DNA from 3 places in the Streptomyces durmitorensis genome. Region 2 is predicted to be linked to each of the others. Evidence: predicted binding sites of a transcription regulator. Region 2 holds the regulator's gene; each other region holds the start of a gene.

Region 1 (5,418 bases), 1.1 Mb from region 2:
CGACCAGACCTGGGAGCTGCCGGGCGGCACCGCGTGGGTGTATCTCGCGGATGCCGAGCAGGGCCTGCGCCGCCCGGTGATCCTCGCCGACGGCTTCAACATCGGGCCCAGCGACCTCGACTTCTCCTGGGAGACCCTGGAGCGCGGCCCGTACGCGTTCATCAGCGAACTGCGGGCCCGCGAGAGGGACGTCATCCTGGTCGGCTTCGACGAGCGCAGTGCCTCGATCCTGGACAACGCGGTGGTGGCCAAGGCCGCGATCCAGGAGGCGATCCGGCGGCGCACGGGCGAACACCGGCTGACGGTCGGCGGCTTCAGCATGGGCGGCCTCGTCGCGCGGTACGCCCTTGCGAAGATGGAGCACGACGGCGACGAGCACGAGACGACGCTGTACTTCTCCTACGACAGCCCGCACCGGGGCGCCTGGATCCCCCTCGCGCTCCAGGCCTTCGCGCACTACATCCGGCGCCTGAACGACTCGTTCTCGACGCAGATGAACAGCACGGCGGCGCGGCAGCTGCTGTGGCAGCACATCGCGGAGTGGGACGACACCCCGGAGACCGACAAGGAGCGCACCGAGTTCCTCGCGGAGCTGGAGCGGGTCGGCAGCTGGCCGCGGCACCCGCACAAGATCGGCGTGGCCAACGGCGTGCGCACCGGCGAGAGCAACGGCGTCCCGGCGGGTGAGCGGGCCTTCCGCGGCAAGGGCCTGGCCATCACGGGCACCAACCTCTACACCCAGTCCGCCGGGGTGGACCAACTGATCGCCCAGCTACGGGTGGTGACCCTGCGCAAGCCGAAGATCCACACCTCGGCCCTGCCCGAGATCGACGGCGCACCCGGCGGCACCCTGGAGGGCTTCGGCATCCTGGCCGACGAGCTCGACAAGATCCCGGCGCTCATCGGCCTCGGCTCGGAGGCGGAGATCCGCGAGCACTGCTTCGTCCCGTCGGTCAGCGCCATCGCCCTGCGCGAGATCGACGACCACAGCAAGCTGTACGACCCGGTCGCGGACTCCGAGGACAGCGAACTGGACGAGTACCTCTGCGCCTCCCAGAACGAGGGCCACACCCTGGTCACGGAAGAACTCTGCACCTGGATCCTGGACCGCCTGCCGTAGCCCGCACCGCTCCCGGCTCCCGGAAAACGCCCGAGGGCGGCACCCCTTCGTGAGAAGGAGTGCCGCCCTCGGTTCGCGTGGAGCGATGAACCGCTGATCAGCCAGAGGCGGATCAGAAGTCCATGTCACCGCCCGGCATGCCGCCGCCGGCCGGGGCAGCGCCCGCCTTCTCCGGCTTGTCGGCGATGACGGCCTCGGTGGTGAGGAACAGTGCGGCGATGGACGCGGCGTTCTGCAGGGCAGAGCGCGTGACCTTCGCCGGGTCGAGGATGCCCTCGGCGATCATGTCGACGTACTCACCGGTCGCGGCGTTCAGGCCGTGGCCGATGGGAAGGTTGCGGACCTTCTCGACGATGACGCCACCCTCAAGGCCGGCGTTGACCGCGATCTGCTTCAGCGGGGCCTCCAGGGCCAGCTTCACAGCGGCGGCACCCGTGGCCTCGTCGCCCTCGAGCTCAAGCTTCTCGAAGACAGCGGCGGCCTGGATGAGGGCCACGCCACCACCGGCGACGATGCCCTCTTCGACGGCGGCCTTCGCGTTGCGAACGGCGTCCTCGATGCGGTGCTTGCGCTCCTTGAGCTCGACCTCGGTCGCGGCACCGGCCTTGATGACCGCAACACCGCCGGCGAGCTTCGCCAGGCGCTCCTGCAGCTTCTCGCGGTCGTAGTCGCTGTCCGAGTTCTCGATCTCGGCGCGGATCTGGTTGACGCGACCCTGGACCTGGTCGCTCTCACCGGAGCCGTCGACGATCGTGGTCTCGTCCTTGGTGATGACGACCTTGCGGGCGCGGCCCAGGAGGTCGAGGCCCGCGTTCTCCAGCTTGAGGCCGACTTCCTCGGAGATGACGGTGCCACCGGTGAGGATGGCGATGTCGCCGAGCATGGCCTTGCGGCGGTCACCGAAGCCCGGGGCCTTGACGGCGACGGACTTGAAGGTGCCACGGATCTTGTTGACGACCAGGGTCGACAGGGCCTCGCCCTCGACGTCCTCGGCGATGATCAGCAGCGGCTTGCCGGACTGCATGACCTTCTCGAGGAGCGGAAGGAGGTCCTTCACGTTCGAGATCTTCGAGTTGACGATCAGGATGTACGGGTCGTCGAGCGACGCCTCCATACGCTCCATGTCGGTGGCGAAGTACGCCGAGATGTAGCCCTTGTCGAAGCGCATGCCCTCGGTGAGCTCAAGCTCAAGACCGAAGGTCTGCGACTCCTCGACGGTGATGACGCCTTCCTTGCCGACCTTGTCCATCGCCTCGGCGATGAGCTCGCCGATCTGGGTGTCGGCGGCGGAGATGGAGGCGGTCGAAGCGATCTGCTCCTTGGTCTCCACGTCCTTGGCCTGCTCGAGCAGGGCGCCCGAGACGGCCTCGACGGCCTTCTCGATGCCACGCTTGAGGGCCATCGGGTTGGCACCGGCGGCTACGTTGCGCAGGCCCTCGCGGACCAGCGCCTGCGCCAGGACGGTCGCGGTCGTCGTGCCGTCACCGGCGACGTCGTCCGTCTTCTTCGCGACCTCCTTGACCAGCTCGGCGCCGATCTTCTCGTACGGGTCCTCGAGCTCGATCTCCTTGGCGATGGAAACACCATCGTTGGTGATCGTGGGGGCACCCCACTTCTTCTCGAGGACGACGTTGCGACCCTTGGGGCCCAGGGTCACCTTGACGGCGTCGGCGAGCTGGTTCATGCCGCGCTCGAGGCCGCGCCGTGCCTCCTCGTCGAACGCGATGATCTTGGCCATGTGAAGTGGTCCTCCCGGACAGGGGTGGCATGCTTCCGGATCGCGCCAGCGCCCGCGACGGACGGCCTGCAAGCCTTGTGGTTCCTTGCCCCACCCGGCCTGCGGGCCTCACCGACCCGATCCAAGTTCTGTCACTCTCACTCGGAGAGTGCTAAGCCCAATGATTAGCACTCGACCCCTGCGAGTGCAAGCGCCTCTCACGGATCCCAGACGTACGAGGGGCCCGCACCCCCTGTGGGGATACGGGCCCTTCGTCACTCGCTAAGTCGCTGGCCGATCGCGCCGAGATCAGACGGCGAGCTTGACCATGTCCGCCTGCGGACCCTTCTGGCCCTGCGAGATCTCGAACTCAACTCGCTGACCTTCTTCAAGGGTGCGGTAGCCGTCCATCTGAATCGCGCTGTAGTGGACGAAAACATCCGCACCACCGTCGACCGCGATGAAGCCGTACCCCTTCTCCGCGTTGAACCACTTGACGGTGCCCTGAGCCATGCCTAACTCCCCTATTACTGGCCCTTGCACGGACCCGCACTTCGCGGACCCGGGTCAGACCTCACCCCCCCAATGGGTTGTGGAGGCGTGCGCCGGAACGCGTCGACCGCGGCTGAATGTATCTGTCCAACTGCCCTCTGCAACAGGTCAATCGGACGAGAATTCTGGGCACGCCTGATCGGAAATATGCGGAGGATTTACCGGAGTTCAGGGCAAGTCGGGCCAGACAAATGCCACGAGAAGGGCAAATGGGCAGTGCACTTTGGCTACTTCTTGTCGCCCTCGGGGCGACTTCGTATATGCGCTCGGCACAAACGGGGAAGCTCGCTTCCCAACTGTACCGCGCTCAACCACATGGAATTGCCCCCTCCGCTTCTCTCGCGGAGGGGGCAATGAAGATTACGCAGGGTGTTTCTTTAAAGGATCAACCACCGGCGACGGCGGGAATGATCGAGACCCCCGCGCCGTCCGGCGTCGCGGTCTGAAGGCCCTGCTCGAAACGGACGTCGTCGTCGTTCACGTACACGTTCACGAAGCGCCGCAGCTTGCCCTGGTCGTCCAGGACACGGGCCGCGATACCGGCGTGCTTGGCCTCCAGGTCGGCGATGACCTCGGAGAGGGTCGCCCCCTCTGCGGCGACCTCGGACTGACCGCCGGTGTAGGTGCGAAGAATGGTGGGGATGCGAACCTTGACGCTCATTGATTTCACCTCGGGGTGTGTGGGGCCCCTTCAGGGGCGCGGGGAACTGCGCGAGGACGGACCACGACCGCCGTCGACGACGGCGGTCAGGCCCTACGGCGGCTAGTCGGCGAGCCCGGCGGCGCGGAACGCGTCAAGGCTGGGCCGGATGGTAGCGGTGGCCTGCGAAGTCTCAGCGACAGCGTCAAGCGTTTTGAGGCCATCACCGGTGTTCAGGACCACCGTGGTCAGGGAGGGATCGATGAGGCCCGCCTCGATCAGCTTCTTCGTGACGCCGACCGTCACACCACCGGCGGTCTCCGCGAAGATCCCCTCGGTCCGGGCGAGCAGCTTGATCGCATCGACGACCTGCTCGTCGTTCACGTCCTCCACCGCACCGCCCGTGCGACGCGCGATGTCCAGGACGTACGGCCCGTCGGCGGGGTTGCCGATGGCGAGCGACTTGGCGATGGTGTCCGGCTTCTGCGGCCGGACGACGTCGTGCCCGGCCTTGAAGGCGGTCGACACCGGCGAGCAGCCCTCGGCCTGCGCGCCGAAGATCTTGTACGGCTTGTCCTCGACGAGGCCGAGCGCGATGAGCTCCTTGAGCCCCTTGTCGATCTTCGTGAGCTGCGAGCCCGAGGCGATCGGGATCACCAGCTGGTCGGGAAGGACCCACCCCAGCTGCTCGCAGATCTCGTACGCGAGGGTCTTGGAGCCCTCGCCGTAGTACGGCCGCAGGTTCACGTTCACGAAGCCCCAGCCCTCGCCCAGCGGGTCGCCGATGAGCTCGGAGCAGAAGCGGTTCACGTCGTCGTAGTTGCCCTCGATGCCGACGAGCTCGCCGCCGTAGACCGCGGCCATGACGACCTTGCCCTGCTCCAGGTCGTGCGGGATGAACACGCAGGAGCGGAAGCCGGCGCGTGCCGCGGCGGCACCGACGGCGCCGGCGAGGTTGCCGGTGGAGGAGCAGGAGAGGGTGGTGAAGCCGAACGCGCGCGCCGCCTCGATGGCCTGCGCCACGACACGGTCCTTGAACGAGTGCGTCGGGTTGCCGGAGTCGTCCTTGACGAACAACTTGCCCTGCTCGACGCCGAGTTCACGCGCGAGGTTGTCGGCCTTGACGAGCTTGGTCCAGCCGGGGTTGATGTTCGGCTTGGACGCCACGTCCGCGGGGACGGGCAGCAGAGGCGCGTAGCGCCAGATGTTGTCGGGGCCGGACTCGATCTGCTTCCGGAGCGCCTCGGGGTCACCGGTCGGCAGGTCGTACGCGACTTCGAGCGGGCCGAAACAGGCCTCGCAGGCGAAGATCGGGCCGAGCGCGTACAGCTCGCCGCACTCGCGGCAGGAAAGGCCCGATGCGGGGCCGAGGTCCACAGAACCCGTGGT
Region 2 (5,418 bases):
TGCTGGCCGCGGAGGATCGGCGGGTGGAGCGGATCCTGCTTGAGCTGCGGCTGCTTGAGGGGTGTCCGTTGAGCTTGCTCCGGCCCGCGGGGCTCGCGGCTTCGCGCCGGGCGTTGGAGGAGGGGCTGCTTGAGGGTGGGCCCTACGAGGAGGGGCGAGCGGTGTTGACACTGCGGGGGCGGTTGCTGGCGGATGCGGTCGTGCGGGACCTGGTGGACTGAGGTTCGGGCGGGCCCTGCGGGACTTTCCCCAACCCCGCCCCTTCCCGAAACTTCCGGCTTCGCCGGGCTCGGGCGCACCGTCATCACCGGCTCCGCCGAGTTCGTCCTCAATCGCCGGACGGGCTGGATATCCCCGGCAGGCCTGGGTGGGCAGCCGCGGGGCAATCGGGTGGGCGGTCTAGGACTCGGGCGCGCCGGACGGGCGACGAGCAACCGCGGGGCAATCGGGTGGGTGGGCGGGAAAGATCCGCCGCGCAGCGGCGGTGTAGCACGGGATCAGGGCCCACGGCCAGTTACGGCGGGCTAGGACTCGGGTGCCGTGACGAAGTCGATCAGTTCCTCCACGCGGCCCAGCAGCGCCGGCTCAAGATCCCGGTAGCTCCGCACCGAGCCCAGGATCCGTTGCCACGCGGCGCCCGTGTTCAGGGGCCAGCCCAGCGCCTCGCAGACGCCCGTCTTCCAGTCCTGGCCCCGTGGGACGCGGGGCCACGCCTCGATGCCCACCGACGACGGCTTCACCGCCTCCCACACGTCGATGTAGGGGTGCCCCACCACCAGCGCCGACGGCGAACTCACCTGCGCCGCGATCCTCGACTCCTTGGAGCCGGGCACCAAGTGGTCCACCAGGACGCCGAGCCGCGCGTCGGGGCCGGGGGAGAAGTCAGCGACGATCGCCGGGAGGTCGTCGATGCCCTCCAGATACTCGACGACCACGCCCTCGATCCGCAGGTCGTCGCCCCACACCCGCTCGACGAGCTCCGCGTCGTGCCGCCCCTCGACGTAGATCCGCCCCGCACGGGCGACCCGGGCCCGCGCCCCCGGCACGGCCACCGAACCAGAGGCGGTTCGTGTGGGACGTACAAGAGGAGACGCTGCCGACGGGCGGACCAGTGTGACCGTCCGGCCCTCCAGGGCGAAGCCCCCGGGAGTCATCGGGAAGACGCGGTGCTTGCCGAAGCGGTCCTCCAGGGTCACCGTCGGACCCTCCGCCGTCTTCTCGCAGCGGATCACCGCCCCGCAGAAGCCGGTGCCGAGCTCCTCCACCACGAGGTCGGCCTCCGCGGCGACCTCCGGCACGGACTTCGGCTTCTTCCACGGCGGGGTGAGGTCTGCGGAGTACTGGCGCATTCGCACGACGATAGGAGAAACGGCGTACGACCGGCTACGACACGCCGAAGCGGGCCGCCAGTGTGGCGCGTTGCGCACGGACAAATGCCGCGTCGACCACCGCTCCGTGCCCCGGCACGTACAACGCGTCCTCCCCGCCCAGGGAGAGGAGCCGGTCGAGCGCCGCCGGCCAGCGCTTCGGGACCGCGTCCGCCCCCGCCTGCGGTTCGTCCGACTCCTCGACCAGGTCGCCGCAGAACACGATCTCCGGAGAGCCGTCCGTGCCGGGGACCAGGACCGCCAGGTCGTGGCCCGAGTGGCCGGGACCGACGTTGGCGAGCAGGACCTGCACCCCGCCGCCCAGGTCGAGCGTCCACTCCCCGCACACCAGGTGGTGCGGGCGGACGAGCAGGTCGGCGGCCTCCGCCGCGGCGTCCGCGGCGACCCCGTGCCGGACGGCCGATGCGCGCAGCTCGTCGCGGCCCTTCGTGAGGAGCGTGTCGATGCCGACCGCGCCGTACACCTCCACGCCCGCGAACGCCGCGGCGCCCAGGACGTGGTCGAAGTGCGGGTGCGTCAGGGCGAGGTGGGTGACCCGGCGGGCACCGCCGAGGATGCCGCGCGCCTGGGTGCGCAGCTGGGCCCCCTCGCGCAGGGTCGCCCCCGCCTCGATCATCAGCGCCGAATCGCCGCCGACGACGAGGCCCGCCGTGCAGTCCCACACCGGCAGCCGCCGCCGCCCCACATGCGGCGCGAGCCGCTCCCACCCCGCCTCGTCCCAAGCCAGTGCCACGTCCATACGCCGACGCTAGCCCCGCACGGGCGGCTTGGCAGCCGCTGCCCCACCCCTCGGACCGACACAGGTGGTCCGGCCCTTGCCGGGGTCGTACCTCGCGGCCGTACACTGGGCCCGGTGAAGGCTGGCACTCGCCCCAGGTGAGTGCCAGGCGAGACATCAGGGCAGGCAGGATTCAGGGCAAAAGGTGAAGCAAAAGGTGGAGGTGTGCGCGGATGCTCAATGAACGCAGGCTCGAGGTGCTGCGCGCCATCGTCCACGACTATGTCGGCACCGAGGAGCCCGTCGGCTCCAAGGCGCTCACCGAGCGGCACAGCCTCGGGGTCTCACCGGCCACGGTCCGCAACGACATGGCGGCACTGGAGGAGGAAGGGTTCATCGCCCAGCCTCATACGAGTGCGGGGCGCATCCCGACGGACAAGGGGTACCGCCTCTTCGTCGACCGGCTCGCGGGCGTCAAGCCGATGGCGGCGCCGGAGCGCAGGGCCATCCAGAACTTCCTCGACGGCGCCGTGGACCTCGACGACGTCGTGGCGCGCACGGTGCGGCTGCTCGCGCAGCTGACCCGGCAGGTCGCGGTCGTGCAGTATCCGTCCCTCACGCGGTCGACGGTGCGGCACGTGGAGCTGCTCTCCCTTGCTCCGGCCCGCCTGATGCTCGTCCTGATCACGGACACGGGCCGGGTCGAGCAGCGCATGATCGACTGCCCCGCCCCGTTCGGCGAGACCTCGCTGGCGGACCTGCGGGCGCGGCTCAACAGCCGGGTCGCGGGCCGCCGCTTCGCGGACGTGCCGCAGCTGGTGCAGGACATGACGGAGTCCTTCGACGCGGAGGACCGGGGCACGGTGGCGACGGTGCTCTCCACCCTCCTCGAAACCCTCGTCGAGGAGACCGAAGAGCGGCTGATGATCGGCGGAACGGCCAATCTCACCCGCTTCGGACATGACTTTCCCCTCACCATCAGGCCCGTCCTGGAGGCTCTTGAGGAGCAGGTCGTCCTGCTCAAGTTGCTTGGCGAGGCCACAGATTCGGGCATGACCGTACGGATCGGTCACGAGAACGCCCATGAGGGACTCAGCTCCACGTCCGTGGTCTCCGTCGGCTACGGTTCGGGCAGCGAGGCAGTAGCCAAACTCGGCGTGGTCGGCCCGACCCGCATGGACTATCCGGGAACGATGGGAGCAGTACGCGCAGTGGCACGTTACGTCGGACAGATCCTGGCGGAGTCGTAAGTGGCCACGGACTACTACGCCGTACTAGGCGTGCGCCGCGACGCTTCCCAGGACGAAATCAAGAAGGCCTTCCGAAGGCTGGCCCGTGAGCTTCACCCGGACGTGAATCCGGACCCGAAGACTCAGGAGCGCTTCAAGGAGATCAACGCCGCGTACGAGGTGTTGTCCGACCCGCAGAAGAAGCAGGTCTACGACCTCGGCGGCGACCCGCTGTCCCAGGCGGGCGGCGGCGGTGCGGGCGGTTTCGGGGCCGGTGGCTTCGGCAACTTCTCGGACATCATGGACGCGTTCTTCGGGACGGCGTCGCAGCGTGGCCCCCGGTCGCGCACGCGCCGTGGCCAGGACGCCATGATCCGGCTCGAGATCGACCTGGACGAGGCGGCCTTCGGGACCACCAAGGACATCCAGGTCGACACGGCGGTCGTCTGTACGACCTGCAGCGGTGAAGGTGCCGCCCCGGGGACATCCGCTCAAACGTGTGACATGTGCCGCGGTCGCGGCGAGGTGTCGCAGGTCACGCGGTCCTTCCTCGGCCAGGTCATGACCTCCCGGCCGTGCCCGCAGTGCCAGGGCTTCGGCACGGTCGTGCCCACCCCGTGCCCCGAGTGCGCCGGCGACGGCCGCATCCGGTCGCGGCGGACGCTCACCGTGAAGATCCCCGCCGGTGTCGACAACGGCACGCGGATCCAGCTCGCGGGCGAGGGCGAGGTCGGCCCCGGCGGCGGCCCCGCCGGCGACCTGTACGTGGAGATCCACGAGCTGCCGCACGCCGTGTTCCAGCGGCGCGGGGACGATCTGCACTGCACGGTCACCATCCCGATGACGGCCGCGGCGCTGGGCACCAAGGTGCCCCTTGAGACGCTGGACGGCCTGGAGGAGGTCGACATCCGGCCCGGCACGCAGTCGGGACAGTCGGTGCCGCTGCACGGCAGGGGCATCACGCACCTGCGGGGCGGCGGGCGAGGCGACCTCATCGTGCACGTCGAGGTCCTCACGCCGAGCAAGCTGGACGCGGAGCAGGAGCGGGTCCTGCGGGAGCTGGCGCAGCTGCGCGGCGAGGAGCGGCCCACGGGGCAGTTCCAGCCGGGGCAGCAGGGTCTGTTCTCGCGCCTCAAGGATGCGTTCAACGGGCGGTAGCGCCTTGAGCAGTGGCTTGGTGCCCCCGGCAGCGGATACGCGCTGCCGGGGGCACTTTGCCGTCTTCGTCCGCGGGCTGTCTCTGGTTGCTCGCGCCGTTCCCCGCGCCCCTTACGGGGCCCTCGTGGGGCGCGATTCGGTCGGTCGCAAAGGTCGTGGCACGATGCGGTTATGTCCTCCGCACTGACCGATCTTTGCCGCCTCCCGATCGTGCAGGCCCCCATGGCGGGCGGCGCTTCGTGCCCCCAGCTCGCCGCGGCCGTTTCTGAGGCCGGGGGGCTCGGATATCTCGCCGCCGGGTACAAAACCGCCGACGGGATGTACCAGGAGATCAAACAGTTGCGGGGGCTCACGAGCCGACCGTTCGGCGTGAATCTCTTCATGCCGCAGCCCGAGTACGCCGATGCCGCCGCCGTCGACGTCTACCGCAACCAGCTCGCCGGTGAGGCCGCCTGGTACGAGACGCAGCTCGGCGATCCGGACAGTGGCCGCGACGACAACTACGACGCCAAGCTCGCGATCCTCGTCGAGGACCCGGTGCCGCTGGTGTCGTTCACCTTCGGGTGCCCCACCCGCGACGTCTTCGACGCCTTCGCGCGGGTCGGCACGATCACCGTCGCGACCGTCACCACGCCCGAAGAGGCGCAGACCGCCCAGTGGTCCGGCGCCGACGCCGTGTGCGTGCAGGGCATCGAGGCAGGCGGTCACCAGGGCACGCACCGCGACAACCCCGAGACGGACGGCGCCGGGCTCGGCCTGCTCTCGCTCATCGCGCAGGTGCGCGACACCGTGCAGATCCCGATCGTCGCGGCCGGCGGCCTGATGCGCGGCTCGCAGATCGCCGCGGTACTCGCCGCGGGCGCCGACGCCGCGCAGCTCGGCACGGCCTTCCTGGTCTGTCCGGAGTCCGGCGCGAACGTCCTGC
Region 3 (5,418 bases), 2.2 Mb from region 2:
CCACGAGCGCGCCGGGATGGGGACGTCCAACATCCCCAAGTGGATGTGGCTCGACGCGGACAAGCTGGTCGCGGCGGGGCTGTCCGACTTGGCGCGGGGCAAGACCCTCTCCGTCCCGGACCCCAGGTACAAGGCCCTGATGGGCGTGGTGAAGGTGACGCCGAGGGCGCTGCTTGGCGGGGTGACGTCCAGGACGGGCAGGAAGTACGGCCCGCAGTAGAGAGATACGCCCCGCAGGGAGCGCCCCGCAAGGGGCGCGGGGAACTGCGCGAGGACGGACCACGACCCGCGGTCGGCAACGGCGCACAACCCGGCAGACGCGCATCCGAAAACGCCGAGGCCCGGCGCCCCCAAGCGGGGGCACCGGGCCTCGGTTCAGCTCAGCGGCAGCGGGTCAGTGGGAGTGACCGTGGCCGTGGCCCGCGGCGTCGCCCTCGTCGTCGGCCGGCTTCTCGACGACCAGGGTCTCAGTCGTCAGCAGCAGCGAAGCGATAGAGGCGGCGTTCTCGAGCGCAGAGCGCGTCACCTTGACCGGGTCGATGACACCGGCCTTGACCAGGTCGCCGTACTCGCCGGTCGCGGCGTTGAAGCCGAAGCCCTTGTCGAGCTCGGCGACCTTCGAGGTGATGACGTAGCCCTCGAGGCCGGCGTTCTCGGCGATCCAGCGCAGCGGCTCGACGGCGGCGCGGCGGACGACGGCGACACCGGTGGCCTCGTCGCCCTCCTTGCCGAGGTTGCCCTCGAGCACCTTGACGGCGTGCACCAGAGCGGAGCCACCACCGGAGACGATGCCCTCCTCGACCGCGGCGCGGGTCGCGGAGATGGCGTCCTCCAGACGGTGCTTCTTCTCCTTGAGCTCGACCTCGGTCGCGGCGCCGACCTTGATCACGCAGACACCACCGGCGAGCTTCGCCAGGCGCTCCTGCAGCTTCTCGCGGTCCCAGTCCGAGTCCGTGGACTCGATCTCGGCCTTGATCTGGTTGACGCGGCCCGCGACCTCGGAGGCGTCGCCGCCGCCGTCGACGACAGTGGTGTCGTCCTTGGTGACGGTCACGCGGCGCGCGGTGCCGAGCACGTCCAGGCCGACCTGGTCGAGCTTGAGGCCGACCTCTTCGGCGATGACGGTGCCGCCGGTGAGGGTGGCGAGGTCACCGAGCATGGCCTTGCGGCGGTCGCCGAAGCCGGGGGCCTTCACCGCGACGGCGTTGAAGGTGCCACGGATCTTGTTCACGACCAGGGTCGACAGGGCCTCGCCCTCGACGTCCTCGGCGATGATCAGGAGCGGCTTCGAAGCGTTGGTCTGGATGACCTTCTCGAGCAGCGGCAGGAGGTCCTGGATGGAGGAGATCTTGCCCTGGTGGATCAGGATGTACGGGTCGTCGAGGACGGCCTCCATACGCTCCTGGTCGGACACCATGTACGGGGACAGGTAGCCCTTGTCGAAGGCCATGCCCTCGGTGAAGTCGAGCTCCAGGCCGAAGGTGTTGGACTCCTCGACGGTGATGACACCGTCCTTGCCGACCTTGTCCATCGCCTCGGCGATGAGCTCGCCGACCTGCGGGTCCTGGGCGGACAGACCGGCGACGGCCGCGATGTCGGCCTTGTCGTCGATCGGGCGCGCGGTCGAGAGGAGCTCGTCGGACACGGCCTTGACCGCGGCGTCGATGCCCTTCTTCAGGGCGGCCGGGGAGGCGCCGGCGGCTACGTTGCGCAGGCCTTCCTTGACCAGGGCCTGGGCGAGGACCGTCGCGGTGGTGGTGCCGTCACCCGCGATGTCGTTGGTCTTGGTCGCCACCTCCTTGACGAGCTGCGCGCCGAGGTTCTCGTACGGGTCCTCGACCTCGACCTCACGGGCGATGGTGACGCCGTCGTTGGTGATGGTGGGTGCGCCGAACTTCTTGTCGATGACGACGTTGCGGCCGCGGGGGCCGATCGTCACCTTGACCGTGTCGGCAAGCTTGTTGACGCCGCGCTCGAGGGCGCGACGGGCGTCCTCGTCGAACTTCAGGATCTTCGCCATGGGAGCGGTTCAGCCCTCTCGAAACTCGGGTTTAACGAGCTGCGCCCCTCGCCGCCCGGCAATCAGCGGGGTGACCAGGGGCGCAGCTCAAAAAAGTAAATCTGGTGAAGCAGGTGAATTACTTCTCGACGATCGCGAGCACGTCGCGAGCCGAGAGGACGAGGTACTCGTCGCCGTTGTACTTCACCTCGGTGCCGCCGTACTTGCTGTACAGAACGACGTCGCCGACCTTGACGTCGAGCGGCAGGCGCTCGCCGTTCTCGAAGCGCCCCGGGCCCACGGCGAGGACAGCACCCTCCTGGGGCTTCTCCTTCGCGGTGTCCGGAATGACCAGGCCGGAGGCCGTGGTCTGCTCGGCGTCGAGCGGCTGGACCACAATGCGGTCCTCGAGCGGCTTAATGGCAACCTTGGAGCTGGCGGTCGTCACGATCCGGTCTCCCCCTTCGGAGATCTACGGGGTTAACAGTCTGGGGTGGCGACCAGGTGGATCCGTCGTCGCGGGTGCCGGACCTGCCCGTCGCTGTTGGCACTCTCCAGTGGTGAGTGCCAAGGCCGAGACTAGGACGACGATTAGCACTCGGTCAAGCGGACTGCTAATTCGCCTGGCGGCTGGCTCAGCGGGGCGAGGCGTCATCCCGCGGTGCGGGCGGGGTCTCGCCCGTGTCCGGGCAACGCTTCTCATGGTCAGGGAGTTCCTTGCCCGAAGCTGGGATCTGCCCTGTTTTTGGTGGCCCTGCAGGTGGGGCTGTGCCCACCCGTTCCGCCGTGCGGAACGCCTGCCCACAGCGGTCGTCCATCGGCTTTCGCTTCGGGACCTTTTCCGCCGCCTTCCTCCCCAACCGCTCGATCGGGTCCACCGACTGCGCGCACCCCGTGAGCAGCGCGGGCGCGAGCACGCCCGCCGCGAGGGCCGCGGCGAAGTAGCGGTGCGCCCGCGCCCGCCCCGTCACAGGTAGTCCTCCAGCCTGGCCACCGCGTACCCCTTGTCGGTGACGGTCTTCATGACCTTGCGGACCATGTCCGGCATCGTGCCCTTCCAGTCCTCGCGCCCCCGGAAGTGCGTGAGGATGATGTCGCCGGGGTGCAGGTCCTTGTCCCACTCGCGCCAGTCCATGCGGTGGGGGAAGGCCTCGGAGGCCCACAGCGGGACCGCCTTGATGCCGCAGGACTTGGCGGCGCGCAGCGAATCCACGTTGTAGTTGCCGTACGGCGGGCGGAAGAGCTCGGGCCGCTTGCCGTAGCGCTTGTGGATGACGTTTTGCATGCCGCAGATCTCGCGGCGCTGACCCTCGTACGAAAGCCCCGGCAGGTAGCGGTGGTTGAGGGTGTGGTTGTTCAGCGCGACCCCGCGGGACTGCATCTTCTTGAAGTAGCCGTAGTCCTCCTTGACCAGGTAGTCGCTGAGGAACGCGGTGTACGGGATCTTCAGGTCGCTCATCATCTTGAGCAGCGCCGGGTCCTTCTCGGCGCCGTCGTCGATGGTCAGGAAGACGATCTTCTTCTTGGTCGGGATGGTCGTGAAGACGGGCGGCAGCCCCGCCTGCCCCTTGACCTCGAATCCCTTGCGGGTGGTGATCTTCGGCTTCACGGCCGGGGCGGCCGGCGCGGTCAGCGGGGTCTTCGCCAGGCCCCAGCGCTTCGCGGCGGCGGCGCGGGCGACCTGGGCGACGCGGAGTTTCTGGGCGTAGGAGTCGAGGGCGCGGGCGGGCGGCGCGTCCAGGCGCTGCTGACCGGGGGCGGGATTCGCCCCGCCGTCGGCGCCCGACGCACAGCCGGAGGCGATCGCGGCGACGGTGAGCACGGCCGCCCCGGCCCGTACCCGGCCCCTGACCCGGGCCGGGACCCGGGCCGGGACAGGCCTCCGCGCCTTCCGTCTCGCCCTGAATTTGTCGTTTTGTCGTACTAGTTGCATGGCGCCGGATCTTTGCAGCTCAAAGCCCTGCTGACGGGCCGACACCGCCGCCGGGCGCGCACCATCCACCGACTGGCCCACAATGGGCCGGGTGAACGACCTCGACCGCGACTCGACCGCCCTGACCTCCTTCTCCGCGCTGCTCACCGCCGAAGGCCGGGCCCTGCTCGATCTCGACGAGGTGCGCGAAGCCGATCCGGCCCGGGAGCTGGCCGTCGCCACCCGACTGCGCCGCGAGCACCCGGCGGAGCTGGTCACGGCGGTGCTCGCGCAGGCGCGGCTGCGGCGGCGGGCGGTGGCGAAGTTCGGCGCGCAGGACGCGGGGCGGATGTTCTTCACGCCGAACGGTGTCGAGCAGGCGACCCGCACGAGCGTGGCCGTGCACCGCGCCGAGAGCTTCAGGTCCCTCGGCGTACGGAGCGTGGCCGATCTCTGCTGCGGCATCGGCGGTGACGCGATCGCCCTCGCGCGCGCTGGGATCGCCGTCCTCGCCGTGGACCGTGACCCGCTGACCTGCGCGGTGGCGCGCGCGAACGCGGAGGCGCTTGGGCTCGACGGCCTCATCGAGGTGCGCGAGGCCGATGTCACCGAGGTCGACACGGCCGCCCACGACGCGGTCTTCGTGGACCCGGCGCGGCGTGGCGGGCGGGGCCGCATCTTCGACCCCGAGGCCTACTCCCCGCCCCTCTCCTGGGCCGTCGAGGCCGCCCGCAAGGCCCCGCACGCGGCGCTGAAGATCGCTCCCGGCATTCCGCACGAGGCGGTTCCCGCCGAGGCCGCTGCGGAGTGGATCTCGGACGGCGGGGACGTGAAGGAGGCCGTGCTGTGGTTCGGCACGGACACCCCGTCCTCGCACCGCGCGACGCTGCTGCCCTCGGGAGTCTCGGTCGCGTCCTCCCTCGCCGAGATGCTCCCCGACCCGGCGGTGCGACCCGTCGGACGCTATCTGTACGAGCCGGACGGCGCCGTCATCCGTGCGCATCTGGTGGCGGAGGTGGCCGCGCGGGTGGAGGGCGGCCTGATCGACGAGACCATCGCGTACGTCACCTCCGACGCGCTGCACGCGACGCCGTACGCGGTGGCGTACGAGATCACCGATCAACTGCCCTTCGGCGTCAAGAAGTTGAAGGCGGTGCTGCGGGAGCGGGAGGTCGGGATCCTGACGGTGAAGAAGCGGGGGTCCGCGGTGGAGCCGGAGGAGCTGCGGCGGAAGGTGAAGCCGCAGGGCAAGAACTCGGCCACCGTGTTCCTCACCCGGGTGGCGGGTGCGCCGGCGATGCTGATCGGGCACCCGGCGGTGGTGGACTGATTCCCTTTCCCCAACCCCGCCCGTTCCCACAAACCCGCTGGGCGCGGGGGCCTTGGTCGCCGTCATCACCGGCTCCGCCGAGTTCGTCCTCAAACGCCGGACGGGCTACAAGATTCCGCCCGCCCCAGCAGCAACTCCCGCTCCCGCTCATTGCGCGTGAGCCCCGCCGCACGCTCG

The links. Region 2 encodes HrcA, which represses chaperone genes, less so after heat shock. Its sites were predicted from a motif close to TTNGCACTCNGNNNNNCNGAGTGCNAA; they were not measured.
Region 1: the regulator HrcA is predicted to act here: its motif matches at 2,987-3,013, upstream of groL (chaperonin GroEL).
Region 3: the regulator HrcA is predicted to act here: its motif matches at 2,591-2,617, upstream of groES (co-chaperone GroES).

Annotation. Positions count from the first base shown of each region.
Region 1 is NZ_CP097289.1:5,218,661-5,224,078, reverse strand. It holds gene M4V62_RS23505 (esterase/lipase family protein) at 1-1,120, shown strand, start outside; gene groL (chaperonin GroEL) at 1,233-2,858, opposite strand; gene M4V62_RS23495 (cold-shock protein) at 3,147-3,350, opposite strand; gene M4V62_RS23490 (MoaD/ThiS family protein) at 3,775-4,050, opposite strand; gene thrC (threonine synthase) at 4,153-5,418, opposite strand, start outside.
Region 2 is NZ_CP097289.1:6,284,734-6,290,151, forward strand. It holds gene hemW (radical SAM family heme chaperone HemW) at 1-221, shown strand, start outside; gene M4V62_RS28010 (DUF3097 domain-containing protein) at 525-1,349, opposite strand; gene M4V62_RS28015 (MBL fold metallo-hydrolase) at 1,384-2,127, opposite strand; gene hrcA (heat-inducible transcriptional repressor HrcA) at 2,340-3,356, shown strand; gene dnaJ (molecular chaperone DnaJ) at 3,357-4,493, shown strand; gene M4V62_RS28030 (nitronate monooxygenase) at 4,665-5,418, shown strand, end outside.
Region 3 is NZ_CP097289.1:4,073,466-4,078,883, forward strand. It holds gene M4V62_RS18065 (SDR family NAD(P)-dependent oxidoreductase) at 1-220, shown strand, start outside; gene groL (chaperonin GroEL) at 395-2,020, opposite strand; gene groES (co-chaperone GroES) at 2,139-2,447, opposite strand; gene M4V62_RS18080 (polysaccharide deacetylase family protein) at 2,967-3,932, opposite strand; gene M4V62_RS18085 (THUMP-like domain-containing protein) at 4,015-5,241, shown strand; gene M4V62_RS18090 (RNA polymerase sigma factor) at 5,331-5,418, opposite strand, start outside.